One region of the Neptunomonas concharum genome, then DNA from elsewhere that is predicted to be linked to it. Evidence: predicted binding sites of a transcription regulator. Region 1 holds the regulator's gene; each other region holds the start of a gene.

Region 1 (6,213 bases):
TCATCAAATATCACCAAGCCGACACCTTCAAGGCTAGGGTCTTCTTGGAGCATACGGGTTAGTATGCCTTCTGTAATGACTTCGATGCGGGTGTATTGACTTACACAGGTATCCATCCTGATACGGTAGCCAACGGTTTCTCCGACACTTTCTCCTAAGGACGTTGCCATACGTTCAGCCGCCGCTTTCGCGGCTATGCGCCGCGGCTCTAAAATAATGATCTTTTGCTTTTGAAGCCACGACTGCTCTAGTAGAGCTAGTGGGACAACGGTGGTTTTACCTGCGCCTGGTGGGGCTTGTAGTACCGCTTCATCTCGATAGTTTAATGCTTCAAAAAGCTGAGAAAGGCATTGATGTATGGGTAATGTGGGCATAGCCGTTAAAGCGTGTCACTGTATAGCAAGGTGCTCAAGAGCTGCCTCTATTGACTGGTCTAAATAAAAACCAAAGAACTCAGGCGTTGTGATTCCAACATGGTTCTTGGTGAGCTGCTTCCCAGTTTTATCGAGAAACATGAGTGTTGGCGTTAAGCTGGCATTGTAGCGTCGCGCAAGTTCTTTTACTGCAATAGGCCTTCCATCAAAATCAATGATCTTTTTATTCTCGTCTATCTTCAATTCCCTAATGATCAGCTTTTTTTGATACCCTGGATTCTGAGACATAGGGTACAAAAAATCATTCCTGATTAAAGAACAATAGCTACAATCATGTCGGCTAGCTAGCACCAGTAAAAGCTGCTGAGGTTGCAGTTGTTTTGCATCCAGCTGGAAGTTTTGTGCTTTGGGAAGTTCACCTGCTTGCGCTATCAGCCAAGGTAAAAAGAGCAATAAGGCGAGTAATCGGGCCATTAGTTAGATTCCAAAAATTCAACGATCAATTCGACAACTTCGTCAGTATAAAGGTCCATAAAGAAATGGTCTGCCCCTTCAATGTCGAAATAGCGTATATGCGGATTATCGATTCTTTTCATTTGCACAGGCAGATCTTTGACGGTTGTATCTTCAGACCCACTAAAAACCAATGTAGGCGTAGTGGTGTTCTTAATAATATCAGGCGTGTTGAAACGGGTGTCCGGCTTGTAATAGTTAAGGAAAGAGCCTGCTGTGACTTCACTATTAGCGCAATAGATGAAATCGGTATTTTTTAGCCACGCATTTTCTGGTGTTTGCTCGGCCTCCTTTATCACCTGCTCAAGGTTTTTCTTGTATCGAGTTTGGTAATCGACACGCTCCTGTTCTGCGCTCCATGTAGCAGGGGCTATCAGAACCTGTCGCTGTACCTGCTCTGGATGTTCTGAAGTATACCACGCAACTTGATTACCACCGCGTGAATGGCCGAGTAATGTGATCTTGTCAGCCCCTTGGTTTTTGAGCCACTGAATCCACTGATCAACTTCTGTGAGTGCGTCGGTATGTTTATGTTGATGGGGTGTGTTGCAGTCGTACATGCCGTGACGGTTATCAACGCCCAAGCTAAGGTTAATGGCGAGGGTATGATAGCCGTTTTCTGTGAGCTGCTCTTGGAAAGCTCTAATGATTTCCATGTGGTTATGGGCGAGGGTGCCATGTACCAGCACAATCACTCCATCACTCAATGGCTGTGCATCACTCGTTTGAAAGTCCGCATTGAGCGTGATGCCCTTGAAGGGAAGAGTGACTTCCTCTGCATACGCTAAAAAGCTAAAGGTCAGCAGAAACAATGATACGAGCTGTTGCAATCGAGACATGGAAAACCTCTGTTATTGTTATAAGCTTATTCTAATACACTCACAATAGCAGAGGCTATCTGGTTTGGCTACAGGCCTTCGTAAGCAAGTAAGGTATACACGGGTATGCCAGTATCCTGTATACGTGTTGACCCTTGAAGATCAGGAAGGTCGATAAGCGCGGCACACTCGATGACGTTAGCGCCCAAGGTTTTGATGAGTGTGCAAGCAGCTAGAATGGTGCCGCCGGTAGCAATCAAGTCATCAAATACTAGGACTTTGTCGCCAGCAGAGACGGAGTCCACTTGCATTTCCACAGCAGATGTTCCGTATTCTAATTGATATTCTTGGTGCACAGTTTTTCCTGGCAGCTTGCCTTTTTTACGAACAAGCACGAGTGGCTTTTGTAGTTGATAGGCCATGATGGATGCAATTAAGAATCCACGCGCGTCAATACAAGCAATATGAGTCATTTCAGAATCCATATAGCGTTGAATGAAGGCATCTGAAATCATCCGCAATGCTTTGGGATCTTTAAATAGAGGTGTGATATCACGAAACATAACACCAGGTTCAGGCCAGTCAGGTAGGGTACGGATGACAGATTTGACGTAGTATTCGTCGTAAGACATGTGCTCAATAGCTCCTCAATCAGGCCGGAACGTAAACGTTTGATATGGCTCAATGTTATCTAAGGCGTTTTGCCTTCTAATGACTTCGTTGGGTTACACATAGAGATGGCTACTTCTTTGTGCAACTATTTGTGACGCCGTTCAATCTTGAACGGCGTTTTTTTATTATAGCGTTAACTGTTGGACATCATCTTCGGTATCTTCTTTACCCATGCATTCACCCGCTAGGGTGTATAGATGCTCCAGATTAATTAGATCTACCTCTTTTCCATCTACTTGAATCAGCTCATTCTTCTGGAATCGAGTGAAAATACGGCTAACGGTTTCAACCGCTAATCCCAAATAGTTACCTATTTCATTGCGTGACATGGATAAGCGAAACTTATGGGCAGAATAGCCACGAGCCTGAAAACGTTGGGATAACTTGACCAAAAAGGTCGCAACGCGCTCTTCGGCATTTTTCTTTGATAGCAACATCATCATTTGCTGATCGTCACGAATCTCTTTACTCATCGTGCGCATCACTTGTCTGCGTAGCTCTGGTAACTGTCCACACAAACTGTCGAGGTGCTCAAATGGAATTTCACATACAGTTGTCGTTTCTAAAATTTTGGTTGAGACGGGGTAGTTGTTGCTATCAAAACCGCTCAAACCTACTAATTCCCCCGGGAAATAGAACCCCGTGATCTGCTCTTCACCTTCATTAGTTATGGTGTAGCTTTTAACACTGCCCGCGCGAATCGCGTATACAGACTCAAATTCATCCCCTTGATGGAAAAGGTGTTCGCCTTTTTTTAAAGGACGACTTTTGTCAATGATATCGTCCAGCCTTTCCATCTCGGTTAGATTTAGCGATACGGGCAGACAGAGTGAACTTAAACTGCACGTGTTACAGTGGGCTTGTTGAAGGCTATGTAGTTTCCCTTCCTTCTTTACATCACTCATGGCCGTTTCCTGTGGTTGTTTTACATAACGAGCGGCTACTCAGCCCCAAATTATGTAACATTTCACGGGAACCGTGAAGCACCGATTAGATGATACGTGAAAAAGCCTGTGTTTCTTGCTGTTTAGGTATGTATTTATCGAAGGTCATACAGATGCGACGAATCAAAAGTCGACCAGCTGGGGTCACAAAAATTTTACCTTGCTCCAGAGTAATCAAACCATCTGTAGAAAAGTTGTTTAATTCGGTTAATTCTTCAGCAAAATAGTCATTGAAATTGATATTGAATTGTTGGCTGATGGTTTGAGGGTCAAGTTCAAAATGGCAAATGAGTTGTGTGATAACTGCACGGCGGATGCGATCATCTAGATTGAGTTTGACGCCTCGACGAATAGCACTGGAGCGAGATTCAACGGACTCCGTATAAGCACTAATGTCGTGCTCGTTTTGATAATAGACATCGCCGATTTGACTGATTGCAGAGACACCCATAGCAACCAGATCGCAATCAGAGTGGGTTGTATATCCCTGAAAGTTACGATGCAGTTGGCCGTTTTGTTGCGCCAAGGCGAGTTCATCATCGGGCTTTGCAAAGTGATCCATGCCTATGTAGACGTAGCCTGCGGATAGCAATGTATTAATCGTGGATTCTAATATCGCTAACTTGGTTTCTGGGCTAGGTAGATCGTCTGCATTAATGTGTTTTTGTGAGCGGAAGCGATCCGGCATATGCGCATAATTAAAGACTGAAAGCCGGTCTGGGCTGAGTTCAATGACGGTATTCAACGTCTCATTAAAGCTTTCTAAGGTTTGGTGGGGTAGGCCATAGATCAAATCCATATTGATCGATTTAAAGCCTAATTGCCGGGCTGTGCTTAGAATCTCAGCGGTTTGCTCCGTTGACTGGACTCGGTTAACGGCTTCTTGAACAACGGGGTTCACATCTTGTACGCCTAAGCTGATCCGGTTGAAGCCGATGCTGCGCAACGTTTCTAAGGTTTTAATAGAGGCTTCGCGTGGGTCAATCTCAATAGAGTAATCGCCGCTATCATCATTTAGTAAGTTAAATGACGCTTTTAGTTTATCCATTAACTCGACCATCTGCTCATCGCTGATGAAGGTCGGGGTGCCGCCGCCCCAATGAAGTTGATTGACAACTCTGTCATCACTGTACCAGCGAGCTACTTCTTCAATCTCTTTATACAGTGTATCTAAATACGGTTGTGCCTTTTTACGATTGCGTGTGATGACCTTATTGCAGGCACAGTAGTAACAAACGTGGGCACAGAAAGGGATATGCACATACAAAGAGAGGGGGGCGGTTTTATCTGAGGTTAATTGCCCCGTCTGAACAAGGTCTTGCTCCGATAGCGATGTATCAAATTGAATGGCTGTCGGATAGGAGGTATATCGTGGGCCGGACAGGTCATAGCGATTAATTAGATCTAGATCCCAAGAAATACTGGTGTCTAAGCTCACGATAATTTCCTCACAATTTTAAAGCGGAGCAGTATAACACTCAGCATATTAATTGGTTTGATGCGGGTCAAAACTTAACAAGCGCTGTTAACGGTAGCGTATATAAACCAAACAGAATGATAAGTAACCCAGAGATGTGCTGAACATTACGATTACTCAGAAGGCTTTGTACCTGACGGGCAAGTAGGCCGGTCGTGAGCATCGCGGGTAGGGTGCCCACACCAAAGGCCAGCATCAGAAGGCCACTTTGTATAGGGTCTTGGCTGGTGGCTGACCAAATGAGTGTGCTATATACGAGGCCACAGGGCAGCCAGCCCCAGAAAAAGCCTAATAGCAGGGCTTGTCCATTATGCCTTACCGGTAGTAACCGGCTGGCTGCTGGACGTATCAACGCCCAGATACGACTACCCGCGCGCTCGATATAGGTTAAGCCTTTCCACCACTGAGCTACATAAAGCCCCATTGAGATAAGCAAAAGCCCTGCGATGGAACGTAAGATAAGTGCAAAAGTTCCATCTTTAATTAACACACCAGCACTGCCGAGTAATGTACCTGCGATAGCATAACTGATCAGGCGACCGCTGTTATAACTGAGAAGATGTAACCAGCGGTTAGGGTGATCACTCATCGCCATGGTAGCAGCAATGCCACCACACATACCGATACAATGGGCACTGCCTAGAAGCCCTAAAAAGAGCGCTGTGGTGAGGGAGACAGAATCAGTCACGTGTTGGTTGTTTCTGCTTCGCGTCGTCAGGAATTAACTCATCATCATCGTCATATAAAATGCTATGAGCAGGCGATTCTAAGTCATCGTATTGGCCGTTATTGACGTTCCAGAAAAAAGCCCAAGCAGCAAAGGCTGTTAATATGATCGCGATGGGTATTAATAGGAATATGATTTCCATTAGCGTTCTGTCCAAAGATATTGGGGTTATTTTACGCGATTTCGTCGCACAAGTTTAGTCAGACGTAATGCATTACCGACAACCACAAGTGAGCTGGCAGACATTCCAATCGCTGCCATGTAGGGTGCAATAAAGCCTGCTGATGCCAGTGGTAATGCCAGCAGGTTGTACATAATTGACCAGCCAAGATTTTGGCGAATGATATATTGGGTTTTTTTCGAGAGTAAGATAGCGTCCGTTAGGCGGCTTAACTCGCTTCCAATTAAGACCGCATCCGCATTCGTTTTTGCAAGATCGGTTGCACCGCCCATAGCAATGGAGGTTTGTGCGCCCGCCAATACAGGAATATCGTTAATGCCATCCCCTACCATGATTACACGAGCCCCTTCCTTTTGCAGTGCTTGTACGTGGGCAAGTTTCTCTTTAGGCGATACATTGGCAATAACAGTGTCAATACTCAATTGCTCGGCGATCTCATGGACGGCTGCAGAGCTGTCACCGGTTAGCATTTGAATCTTTAGGCCGAGTTTTTTAAGTTCTTGTAGT
Region 2 (6,213 bases), 1.3 Mb from region 1:
GCTACTGACACAGTTGGGTTTGTCAGGGCAGGGGGCTAATCGGCCATCCAGTATCCCCACAGGGTTACCTGACTGGGACATTATGCCCAATACAGTTAACGCTGCCACGCTTAATAGAATCAAGGCGGTTATCGCCACCAATATGGCTTTCATGTTGCGACCTATGTATTTAAGCGTCTTTATCTGCGGCTTTTTTAACCCGCACTTTGGATTCACCAACCATTTTGTAGTTTAAATTTTTAATGGCCGCTTTGGCTTCGCCCACTTTTGGCATCTCGACAAAGCCAAACCCTTTTGATTCACCGGTGACTTTATCCATCACCAGATTGCAGGACTGAACGGCACCAAATTCTTGGAATAGGGATTTTAATTCGGCTTCGCTGACCGAGCGATCAAGGTTACGTACGAGTAGTTTCATGTTGATTCAAACCGTTGTGTTTTTGTATAGAGATACAATACACGGCCAAGCAGAAAATAACTGCAAAATAGTGCTCAAAAATCTAGATGAGTAGGGGAGGCAATACACAAAAAAGTACGTGAAGGCATGGACTGGGGTTTGTTGAGAAATCACAGGAGGCTTGCGCCTCCCGTCTTAAGGCTTAAGAGGTGGTTATAGCAGCGCTTCTCTTGAGTGAGTGGGTTCTAGCGCGAATACCGTAGAGCTTCCTGATTTACTCTTTTAGCAAATGCTCATATTTTTTATCAGTTAAGGTCTTCATAAAAGCAACCAGCGCATCAACCCGCTTATCCGTTAATGCAGGGCCTGACTCTAGCTCTTTAAGAGATAGGTTCTCAGGCACTTCGGGTTCAGCCCAGCGCATGTGGGTCTCTGGGTTAATCTGACGCTTTTCACTGCGGCTATTGTACTTGTTATAAAAGAGCACCACCGTTCGCAGATCCCTAAAAACGCCGTTGTGCATATAAGGGCCTGTTACGGCTACATTTCTGAGCGAGGGGGTTTTAAATTTTCCTTTTTGATCAGGGTCTGAGACATCAGGGTGTGCAAACAATCCTTCATCGCGGGTTTTCGTACCGTTTAGGGCTCTTAGCTGGATATTCTCAGGCACACCTATATTATGGAACTGGTAGTTCGTAAAGGTCTCATCCTTACTGACTGGCGAAGGCCTTAGTTGATGGCATTGATTGCAATTGGTGAACTGCTGAGAGAAGAAAAGGGTACGCCCCAGCTCTTCTTGTGGGGTTAACTCATACTCCCCTTTAAGATAGCGATCGTACTTTGAGTCGAAGGGGGCAAAAAAACCTGTGGACTCAAAGCTAGCAATAGCATCACTCATCGCGGCATAAGCACGATCAGCATCAGTAAGCACTTGCTCACCGTAGATCTTTTCAAACAGAGAGGGATATAAGCTGTTTTCCAACAAACGCGCCAACACCGCCGCTTTGCTTGGCATCCCCATTTCTACAGGATTCAAGGGTGGGCCCGCCGCTTGTTCGGCTAAGGTACTGGCACGGCCATCCCAAAACTGACCTCCGATATAACGCCCCTGCTGATCTTGGTAAAAAGGCGGTGAATAGGCCGCATACCCTGCGGTTGGAGCGTTACGATCACCTAAGGAGTGGCCATCGTCCCCTAAAGAGACGGCTGCCTTCACACCCGTGCCACGATGGTCCACAAAACCTTTATCCGGCGCATGGCATGTTGCGCAAGACTGTGTGCGATTTTTTGATAGATTGACATCAAAAAACAGCTGTTGCCCAAGCAAGACTTTGGTTGCCGCACGTGATTTTTCATCCATTTCTGTTGCTAGAACAGCCGTTGTTGAGGCCACAGACCCCACTAAGATGAGACCAACAACCTTATATAGATTCATCTTACCGATTCGTTTCTGGCGTGACATTTTTTCTCCAACACTGAGCAATCAACAGGATCATCATAGTAAAACGACTCATTTCTCGATTATTTGACACTGATCAATAAAAACAAATCTAACCAATAATTGAAATGAGAACGCTTATTATTTATATTAACATAAAATCAATTCACGGAAACGGGATAAATCCTATGAAAAAAATCTCCTCTTTTGTCTTGGCTGCATCCCTTTGTAGCCTCTCACTACCTACATTGGCGGGTACGCCATCTGCTATTGTTAATACTTATGCGGATATTGCAGAGGCAACCTACGGTGATTCATTAACCACCGCGATTACACTCAGAAAAAAAGTCACCGACCTTCTTAACAACCCATCAACGGCAACGCTCAATAACGCTCGCCAAGCATGGATCGCTGCTCGTGTACCTTACCAACAATCCGAGGCTTTCCGTTTTGGCAATGCGATTGTTGATGACTGGGAAGGGCGCGTAAATGCTTGGCCGCTAGATGAAGGGTTAATCGATTATGTGGATGGCCAAAGCTACGGTGCTGAGTCAGAAGAAAACCCTCTATATACAGCCAATGTTATCGCATCTACCTCGCTGACATTAGGCAATAAAAAACTCGATTTAAAGGAGATCACTCCTGCACTGCTTGCTGATGCGCTGCATGAAGCCGATGAAGTAGAAACCAATGTTGCCACAGGTTATCACGCAATTGAGTTTCTCCTATGGGGTCAAGACCTTAATGGAACCAAGCCCGGAGCAGGTAACCGCCCTTACACCGATTTTAGCCTGACGCAGTGTACCGGTGGTAACTGTGACCGTCGCCGAGCCTACCTAAGTGCGGCTGCGGATCTACTTATTCAGGACTTGGAGGAGATGGTAAACAACTGGAAAGCAGATGGCGCTGCACGTCAAGCCCTCGCTGACAAAGGCGAAAAAGGCGCACTGGCTACGATATTGACGGGTATGGGAAGCCTGTCTTATGGCGAACTTGCCGGTGAACGCATCAAATTAGGCTTAATGCTGCATGACCCAGAAGAGGAACATGATTGCTTCTCAGATAATACCCATGCATCACACTTTTATGATGCTAAAGGGATCAAAAATGTCTATTTAGGTGAGTACAGCCGCATTGATGGCAGCCAATTGAAAGGAGCCTCTTTATCAGAGCTAGTGCGCAAAAAAGATCCCGCGTTGGACAAGCAGTTCCGTGCTGAGCTCAACAACACAGAAACTGCAATGCAAGCCTTAATGGATCAAGCAGAGCAGGGTAATACCTTCGATGTACTGATTGGTAGTGGGAACAAAACAGGGAACGCACTGGTACAAAACGTAGTTGACGCCCTAACTACGCAGACCCGTTCAATTGAAAAAGCAATCGATGTGCTTGAGTTAGACGCTATCGAGCTAGAAGGCTCGGATAGCTTAGACAACCCAGCGGCCGTCACACAGGGTTAATATTTGATGGTTTGCTTCAAAAACCGTGCTGCCAAGCGGCACGGTTTACCTATGCTTATCGCTTTACTGGTGGCAGCTTTGCCGTTAACGGTAATAGGCAGTACTTTTTCACAACCCGATAGTTTTTTAACAACCGAGCAGAAAATGGACTTTGTGCTGGGTAAAAGTCTGTTTGAAAAACTATGGGTATCATCACCCTCATCTACCACCGCCAGCGACGGCTTGGGCCCCCTTTATAATGCCCGCTCCTGTCTGCAGTGCCATCCCAAAAATGGCCGGGGGAGACCAACCGAAGCGAATAATCCTGCCGATGTTGCTGCATCTATGCTGGTTCGCCTAGGCCTACCCTCACAAGCGCCCGAACCTAACTACGGCAGCCAATTTCAAACTCGCGCAGTACAAGGGGTTCTTGCAGAAGGTGTGATCCAGCTTGCCTATACGCCAGTCACAGTGACACTTGATGATGGCGAAGTAGTGACATTAAGAAAGCCTAACATCACGCTCACGCAACTTAATTATGGCCCTCTGCATCCCGATACTCAGCTATCAGCACGTATCGCACCTGCCGTGATAGGTTTGGGGTTACTGGAGAAGATCCCTGAGGAGCAGATCATTGCTCGCGCTGACCCTGAGGATACAAATAACGATGGCATATCAGGACGCATTAACGAGGTTGTAGATTTTAAAACGGGCGAGAAACGTTTAGGACGATTTGGCTGGAAAGCCGGACAGCCCACTCTGTTACAACAAAACAGCATCGCACTATTCACCGATATCGGCATCTCTTCGCCCATGTTTACTTCTGGGTATGGCGATTGTACCCCTTTACAAGCACGCTGCCGTCAGCTGCCCAACGGTAATAGTGCCCATATGGACAACGCCGAGGCATCGGGCCAGATGGTGGCTTTAATTACCACCTATACACAGCATTTGGCTGTGCCTAAGCGGCGTATTCCTGATGTACAAAAAGCAAATATCGATCAAGGTGAAGCACTATTTAGCCAGCTAGGATGCCAAAATTGTCACACACCAAATTTTTCGTTTACGACAGACAAAGCACAGCGCAAAGCCATTAGCATTCAACCATATACCGATCTACTGCTACATGATTTGGGGGAAGGCCTGGCAGATCATCGCCCAGAGCAAGGGGCCAACGGTCGTGAATGGCGCACAGCCCCTTTGTGGGGAATCGGGCTGGCCGGTATGATCAATGATCATCGGTTTTTTTTACATGATGGCCGCGCTCGCACCCTTCAGGAAGCGATTCTCTGGCATGGTGGTGAAGCTGAACAGAGCACTCGTGCGTATAGGCAGCTTTCAAAAGCACAACGACAACAACTGATCCAATTTTTGGAGTCACTTTAATGATCCGTCAAGGCTCTCTTATCCCGGTATTGCTGGTATTTATTCTGATCACCCTCTCAATAGGTACGCTGCATGCTGCACCATCCGAGCAAGATTGGCACAAACTGAACAACGCCGTCGTCGAACAGCATATCCTGCCCCGCTATGAAGCACTTGCCAAATCCAGCGCGCACTTAGCCCAAACCGTCGAGGGATATTGCAGCCAGCAGCAAACCATCGATGCGGCCCAAAGCGCGTTTATCGATGCTTTTTCTCAATGGCAAACTATCCAACATATCCAATTTGGACCTGTCACACTGCTCATGCGCAACCACAGTTTGCAGTATTGGCCGGACAAAAAGAATACGGGCGCACGACAATTAAGAGCGGTGCTATCAGGATCTGATACTGCATTTAATGAAAGTTTCTTTCGCCAAGCCAGTATCAGTTTAAAAGGGTTTCCTGCACTAGAAAGAGTGCTATTTGATATGATTACCCCGTTACAACCCGCATCAAAGCCTTGCCGCCTAGCTTCTGCAATTGCAGCCAATATTCATCAGCTCAGCGAGGGGACGCTGTCAGATTGGCAAGCTGAATCCCAAGCGATAAAAGACGCTGGCAATAATGACCTCTACGAGTCAGCCGATGAGGCAGCGACTGAATTGATGAAATCGCTGGTGGAGCCCATTGAGGTGATCAGGGATAGTAAAATCCTTCGCCCACTGGGGGATAAGCCCAGCAAAACCAACTGGAAACGTAGCGAATCCTGGCGTAGTAAGCGCTCTATCGCCAATCTCAGTATTAATTTGAGCACCTTGCAACACCTTTATAGCGGAACACAAGGTAGCAGCACAAAAGCGCTATTAGCCATTGAGGATGCCACGTTAGCGGAGTCGATTGACCGGCAATTTAGTGCGCTCTTAAATAAGTTACAGCACATACCGGAGGTAGAAAACACCCTCGTATCTGACAATCAACGCGCGCAACTCATAGGGGTGGCATCCGATCTGAAGCATTTACATGTCGATCTTGAACAAGCGATGGCATTACTAAACATACAGCTAGGATTCAATAGTCGTGACGGGGATTAATCGTCGACACTTTCTCAGCTTCTTGGCCACGGCGCCTTGGCTTTGCCAACAAGCACTGGCAAGCTCTAATAGCACAGAGGCTAACCTGTTAGCCTCTGCTAGCAAGGGGGCGGATGGGCGCTATTTTCTGAACACACTCACAGCAGACGGCCAAGTATCGCTTGAGTATCCTCTGTCTGAGCGTGCGCACCAAGTCATCAATCACCCCCACCAGCCTTGGCTAATAGCCATAGCCCGAAGGCCCGGGACCTCTATCGACATCGTTGATTACCAAACCCATCAGCAGGTAGCCCATATCACCACTCAACCGGGTTATCACCTTTATGGTCATGCACAGATCTCTGCGGATGGCCGCCACCTGCTAACCACAGAGCACCACCCAACGCAGGCAAACGGCAGGATCGTCATCCGTGAACTTACCCCTCCTTTTGCAATCGTCGAGTCCTATTCGACTCAAGGGATTGGCCCCCATGAATTTCGCCT
Region 3 (6,213 bases), 410 kb from region 1:
TCATCGACTAGAACACCATTGATTTGGTGTGACTTGCCGCGGAAGAAAGCGAGAGCTTCATTATTCTGGTTATAAACCGTGATGTCGTAGACACCAGTACGGCCTTTACGGTGACGCTCCTCGGCGATAGCGCGTAAGCGATCACCCTCGAAAGCGGGTGCTGCAAAGTCAATCGTACAGCCGCTAGCCACGGTAACTTTGTTATACGTGTTACACGAGTGAGCAAAGGCTGTATCGGCTAACGTAAAGATCATGCCACCATGACAGATATCATGACCGTTAAGCATATCTTTGCGTACGGTCATTTCTAAGTGAGCATAACCTGGACGAACTTCGACAATCGACATATCCAGCATTTGCGCGGCTTTGTCATTGGCGTGCATTGCTTGGCTACAAGCATTGGCCATCTGCTCTGAAGATAGACTCATTACATACCTCCAGCGACTTTTCGGCGTATCAGAGGCGAGGTGCGGTAACGATCTTCGCCATACATAGCCGCTAAGTTGTCTAAGACGTTTTGAATCACCGTTAAACTGACTTTGTTTGCCCATTCGATAGGGCCAAACGGATAGTTCACACCGCCTTTCATTGCGATATCAACATCGGCTTCAGAACAGACTTGCTGATTGACCGCATCGAAGCCTTCGTTAGCGAGCATAGCGACGGTTCGCATTACAATCATGCCCGGTACGTCATCAATTACCGTGACGGCTTTACCAATAGCTTGGAACAAACCGATGGCTTTAAGTAATGACTCGTTGTCGGCCTGATCTGCCGCAGAGATAGCAATGCGTGTTGACGTTGTATAATCCAATGCCAGATCAAAATGGATCAAATTGCTGTTACGAGCCTCAGCAGAGCGCACCGTTGTCATCTGACCATTCGTTAATTTGAGGGTGGTATCGCCAATCAAGATGGCACCGTGTCCCTCTTTCGCACGGCTAACCGAAATCCCTGCTTGTTCAATCAGAGCGACCAGAGGCTCGGCAACACCTAAATCACCCTCAATGGTGACATGATGAGGCGCAGGTGCCGTGTCAGCCGTTGCTGGGGTTGGTTTTTCAGCATCAGCGCTGTAGTTGTAAAATCCGCGGCCAGACTTACGTCCCAAATGGCCAGCATTCACAAGATCCTGCTGGATTAAGGATGGCAAGAAACGCTGGTCGTTAAAGTAAGCAGCAAACACTGAAGAGGTAACCGCGAAGTTAACGTCATGGCCGATCAGGTCCATTAACTCAAACGGCCCCATACGGAAGTTACCGGCTTCACGGATAACGGCATCAATTGTCGCTTCATCCGCGCCGCCTTCTTGCAAAACACGTAAGCCTTCAGCATAGAAAGGCCGCGCAACACGATTAACGATAAAGCCCGGTGTGGATTTAGCGCGTACCGGTTTTTTACCCCAACGGGCAGATAGCTCATAAATGGCATCGGCAACGTTGGGATCGGTATCCAAACCACTAATCACTTCAACCAGCTTCATGATCGGTGCTGGATTAAAGAAGTGCATACCCACTAGATTGTTAGCACGTTTTAGCTGACTACCAATGGCTGTTACAGAGATGGAAGAGGTGTTCGTTGCAAGAATGGTATCGTCTGCACAAATCTCTTCAAGCTGGCTAAAAACAGACTGTTTGACATCAAGCCGTTCGACGATGACCTCAATCACCACACGAGCAGGGGCGAACGCTTCTAACCCATTAACCAGTGTAATACGGCTAAGCAGAGCATCGACATCGGCCTGTGCCATTTTGCCGCGTTCAACGAGCTTGTTCAGACCTTTTTTGATACCGTCAAAGCCTTTTTGAGCGGCACCTTCAAAGGCATCGTAAAGTAAAACCGGATGGCCTGCTTTGGCTGCAACTTGTGCAATGCCTGCACCCATCGTGCCGGCACCAATAACACCAATGACCGCATCAGGTGAAATAGGGGTCATGTTTATTGTCCTTTGAATGCTGGTTGACGTTTTTCCATAAAGGCAGCGACACCTTCACGGTAGTCTTCGGTGCGGCCTGCGAGTGTTTGCAGGTCACGCTCCAGATCAAGTTGCTCATCAAATGTGTTGGTTGCCGATGCCTGAATCGCACGTTTAATCAATGCCAAGCCCTTAGTGGGTTGGGTTGCAAAATGTTTAGCCATGGACAGCGCTTCATCCATGAGGGACTCGTTTTCAACGCTTTTCCAGATCATGCCCCATTGTTCAGCCTGCTCAGCAGATACCTTGTCGCCAAGCATAGACAGCGCCATCGCGCGTGCCGGGCCAACTAAGCGTGGTAAAGACCAGGTTCCGCCACAGTCAGGCACAAGCCCGATTTTGCAGAATGCCTGAATAAAAGAAGCTGATTTCGCTGCTAAAACAATGTCACAAGCAAAGGCGATGTTTGCGCCAGCACCGGCTGCTACACCGTTAACCGCGCAGATAACCGGCATCTCTAACGAACGGATAGTACGTAGCAACGGACTGTAATTCTTCTCGATCGACTCACCTAAGTTAGGAGCCTCTGCACCGGGTGCGACATTACGATCGCTCAAATCCTGACCTGCACAAAAACCACGGCCATTACCCGTTAGTAATAGACAACGAACGCTGCTGTCCTTTTTAACCTCTTTTAACGCACTGCGAACTTCAGCGTGCATCTGGGTATTGAAACTGTTCAGGCTATCAGGACGATTAAGCGTCAGTACGGCAACGCCTTCAGTAATAGAAAACTCGATTGTTTCGTAAGACATTTTATTATTTTCCTGTGAAGTTCGGTTTACGTTTTTCCATAAAAGCAGCAATCCCTTCGTTACGGTCTTCCGTAGCCGCCAGTAGGGTAAAGGCTTTACGTTCGAGATTCAGGCCGCTATCCAGTGTTGTTTCGTAGGCTTTTAATAACGCCTCTTTTGCTAGACGTACCGCAATAGGGGGCTTGGTTGCAATCTTTTTAGCGAGCTGAGTGGCGCGCTCTAGCGAGCGTTCAGGGATAGTCACTTCGCTTACCAACCCAAACGAGCGTGCTTGCTGAGCGCTGATGAACTCACCCGACAGCACTAGCTGCATCGCCATGGATTTACCAATGGTACGGATCAGTCGTTGGGTGCCGCCTGCGCCCGGGATAATCCCAAGATTGATTTCAGGCTGACCGAACTGTGCATTATCACCGGCAATAACGATGTCACAATGCATCATCAACTCACATCCTCCCCCCAACGCAAAGCCATTGACGGCAGCAACAATCGGTTTAGGGAAGAGAGCGATGCGACGCCAGAAAGTAGGGCGAGGGTCATTCATCACGCCAACGACATCCAGTGATGCCATCTCTTTAATATCAGCACCCGCTGCGAACACGGTATCACTGCCAGTAAGCACCACGGCTTTTACCTGATCATCCGCTGCAGCTGTATCCAACGCATCGGCTAACTCGCGAAGCAGTTGTGTACGCAGCGCGTTGTAAGCATCGGGGCGATTAAGACGAATAGTCAGAACGCCAGATTCAACGCCACTGACAAGAATATCTTCATAATTTTGCATTAAACCCTGCCTTTATCAGGTTATCAGTCAAGCTACTAATGACTAGGTTACCCCAAAACACAAAAGGGATACAATATTAATGATTCAAATCAATCTTTATGTATCATAAACTTTGGTGTATGGTTGTTACATATAGCATGCCACTCCTACAGATTAACGACAGAGAATCATCATGAGCGAAGCATTGAATACCCTGTTTGCCAAACATCAGGACACCCTGAACGCCGCTACCCACGCTATCAAAACTCGTGACTACTGGAGCCCATACCCAGAAAACCCCAGCCCACGAGCCTATGGTGAAACCGCCAATGCCGATGGCGAAGCCGCGTTTAAAGGCTACCTGAACCAATCCTTCGCACTGGAGATGCCCGGAATCATCGGCGAAGCGGGCAGTGAAGTCTCTCCTTACGGTATTGACCTGAATATCAAATACCCGCTGGTAGACTTGGATGTACTATTACCGGCCATGAACGATGCTCGCAAAGCTTGGCGTGACGTGGGCCCGCAAGGACGTGCCGCGATCTGCTTAGAGATACTAGAACGCATCAACCAACGTAGCTTTGAAATTGGCTATGCGGTGATGCACACCTCCGGCCAAGGCTTCATGATGGCTTTCCAAGCGGGTGGCCCCCATGCACAAGACCGTGGCCTAGAAGCCGTTGCCTACGGCTACGAAGCGATGATGCACACCCCCGCGAATACCGTCTGGACCAAGCCGCAGGGTAAACATGACCCACTGGTACTCAACAAAACCTACACCGCTGTCGGCCGCGGTATCGGCTTAGTGATTGGTTGTTCCACCTTCCCAACATGGAACACCTACCCAGGACTGTTCGCTGACCTGATTACGGGCAACCCGGTGATTGTCAAACCCCATCCGGCCGCCATACTTCCTGCCGCGATCAGCGTCAAAATCGCACAGGACGTACTCACCGAAAACGGCTTACCAGCGCACATCGTCTCCATGGTGATTGATGCAGACCCCGCCAAGCCTTGCACCGCCGACCTTGCAAAACGTGACGAGATCAAACTGATCGACTTCACCGGCAACACACCGTTTGGTAACTGGCTAGAAGCGAACTGCACCCAAGCACAGGTCTACACCGAAAAAGCCGGAGTAAACACCATCATCATCGACTCCAGTGATGACTACAAAGGGATGCTCCGCAACCTATCGTTCACCCTCAGCCTCTACTCTGGGCAGATGTGTACCACCCCTCAGGATATCTTCGTACCTAAAGGCGGTATCGATACAGACCAAGGCCACAAAACCTTTGATGACGTTGCCAACGACATCGCCACCGCCGTCAGCAAATTCTTATCTGATCCAGAACGTGCTGCTATGGTCTTGGGTGCTATCCAAGCCCCGGTCACCGCTGACCGTATCGAAAACAGCAAAACACTGGGTAACGTTCTGCGGGAATCCGAAGCACTTACACACCCGCACTTCCCGAACGCACGCGTACGTTCACCGCTGTTGATGAGCATCGATGCTGACCAAGCAGACACCTACATGCAAGAACTGTTTGGCCCCATCAGTTTTGTGGTAAAAACCGACAGCACCGCACACTCCATCCAATTGGCCAGTGAAGCGATCAAAACCCACGGCGCTATCACTCTAGGATGCTACAGCAACAACGACAGCGTACTGGACAGCATTGAAGAAACCGCCTTGGATGCCGGCGTTGCCCTAAGCTGCAACCTGACCGGTGGCGTGTTCGTCAACCAAAGCGCGGCTTACAGTGACTTCCATGCCACGGGCAGCAACCCAGCGGCGAATGCGTGTTTATCCGACTTGGCGTACGTAGCGAACCGCTTCCGAGTGGTGCAGAGCCGTCGTCATCCAAAATAAGCAAAAGTTAATATAAATACTGGAATTCCTGTATCGAGTTCCGTTATAAAAGGGAGGCGGAAGCCTCCCTTTTGCTTAAGAACCAGGAGAATAATAATGAAAGTGTATCAAATTGATGGTGTCACCCCGGTCATTGATCCAACGGCTTATGTGCATCCAACAGCGGTGCTGATTGGTGATGTCATCATCGGCCCTCGTTGCTATGTTGGGCCTGCTGCCTGTTTACGAGGGGATTTTGGCCGCCTGATTCTAAAAGAGGGTGCAAACATCCAAGACACCTGCGTGATGCACGGCTTCCCCAACAGTGACACCGTTGTCGAAGAGGATGGTCATATCGGCCATGGTGCTGTACTGCACGGCTGCACAGTCAAGAAAAACGCACTGGTAGGTATGAATGCAGTGGTCATGGATGGCGCTGTAGTCGGCGAATCAGCCATCGTAGCGGCCATGGCATTCGTCAAAGCAAAGTTTGAAGTACCTGATCGTACATTAGTTGCAGGCTCGCCAGCGCGTATTATCCGCGAGCTAAGCGACAAAGAGATCGAATGGAAATCCCAAGGTACAGCGCAATACCAAGACCTTGCCGTACGTAGCCTCAGCACCATGAAAGAAGTGGATGCGCTGACATCCGTTGAACCCGACCGTAAGCGCCTCGTGATTGACGAAAACGTTAAGCCGCTTTACCAAATGAAAGAAGAAAACTAATCGAGAATAGCAGAGAGCGGGCTGCGCACACCGCCAGCCCCGCGCTCTACTGAGCGAACAGTAATCGCGCGGTAATTAAAATCCAAATCTTTAACTCTTAACCTAACATACTCCATTAGCCTAAGCCCCGAGCCGTAGAGTA

The links. Region 1 encodes FNR, which switches genes on or off when oxygen is low (the NO sensors DNR and NnrR bind a similar motif). Its sites were predicted from a motif close to TTGATNTANATCAA; they were not measured.
Positions count from the first base shown of each region.
Region 2: F0U83_RS00235 (cytochrome-c peroxidase) is a predicted target of FNR. The motif match lies at 1,923-1,936, and genes of this name have one in related genera.
Region 3: paaF (2,3-dehydroadipyl-CoA hydratase PaaF) is a predicted target of FNR. The motif match lies at 3,594-3,607, and genes of this name have one in related genera.

Region 1 covers NZ_CP043869.1:2,294,833-2,301,045, reverse strand. Annotated here, with positions in the region: gene hrpB (ATP-dependent helicase HrpB) at 1-374, opposite strand, end outside; gene F0U83_RS10820 (thioredoxin family protein) at 390-848, opposite strand; gene F0U83_RS10815 (alpha/beta hydrolase) at 848-1,726, opposite strand; gene F0U83_RS10810 (adenine phosphoribosyltransferase) at 1,795-2,337, opposite strand; gene fnr (fumarate/nitrate reduction transcriptional regulator Fnr) at 2,503-3,282, opposite strand; gene hemN (oxygen-independent coproporphyrinogen III oxidase) at 3,368-4,759, opposite strand; gene F0U83_RS10795 (sulfite exporter TauE/SafE family protein) at 4,827-5,486, opposite strand; gene ccoS (cbb3-type cytochrome oxidase assembly protein CcoS) at 5,479-5,667, opposite strand; gene F0U83_RS10785 (heavy metal translocating P-type ATPase) at 5,694-6,213, opposite strand, start outside.
Region 2 covers NZ_CP043869.1:55,623-61,835, reverse strand. Annotated here, with positions in the region: gene F0U83_RS00245 (DUF1499 domain-containing protein) at 1-153, opposite strand, end outside; gene F0U83_RS00240 (RNA recognition motif domain-containing protein) at 170-418, opposite strand; gene F0U83_RS00235 (cytochrome-c peroxidase) at 672-1,859, opposite strand; gene F0U83_RS00230 (imelysin family protein) at 2,024-3,295, shown strand; gene F0U83_RS00225 (di-heme oxidoreductase family protein) at 3,302-4,660, shown strand; gene F0U83_RS00220 (imelysin family protein) at 4,660-5,730, shown strand; gene F0U83_RS00215 (DUF1513 domain-containing protein) at 5,717-6,213, shown strand, end outside.
Region 3 covers NZ_CP043869.1:1,884,999-1,891,211, reverse strand. Annotated here, with positions in the region: gene paaI (hydroxyphenylacetyl-CoA thioesterase PaaI) at 1-428, opposite strand, end outside; gene paaH (3-hydroxyacyl-CoA dehydrogenase PaaH) at 428-1,936, opposite strand; gene paaG (2-(1,2-epoxy-1,2-dihydrophenyl)acetyl-CoA isomerase PaaG) at 1,939-2,730, opposite strand; gene paaF (2,3-dehydroadipyl-CoA hydratase PaaF) at 2,735-3,514, opposite strand; gene paaN (phenylacetic acid degradation protein PaaN) at 3,687-5,366, shown strand; gene paaY (phenylacetic acid degradation protein PaaY) at 5,463-6,071, shown strand.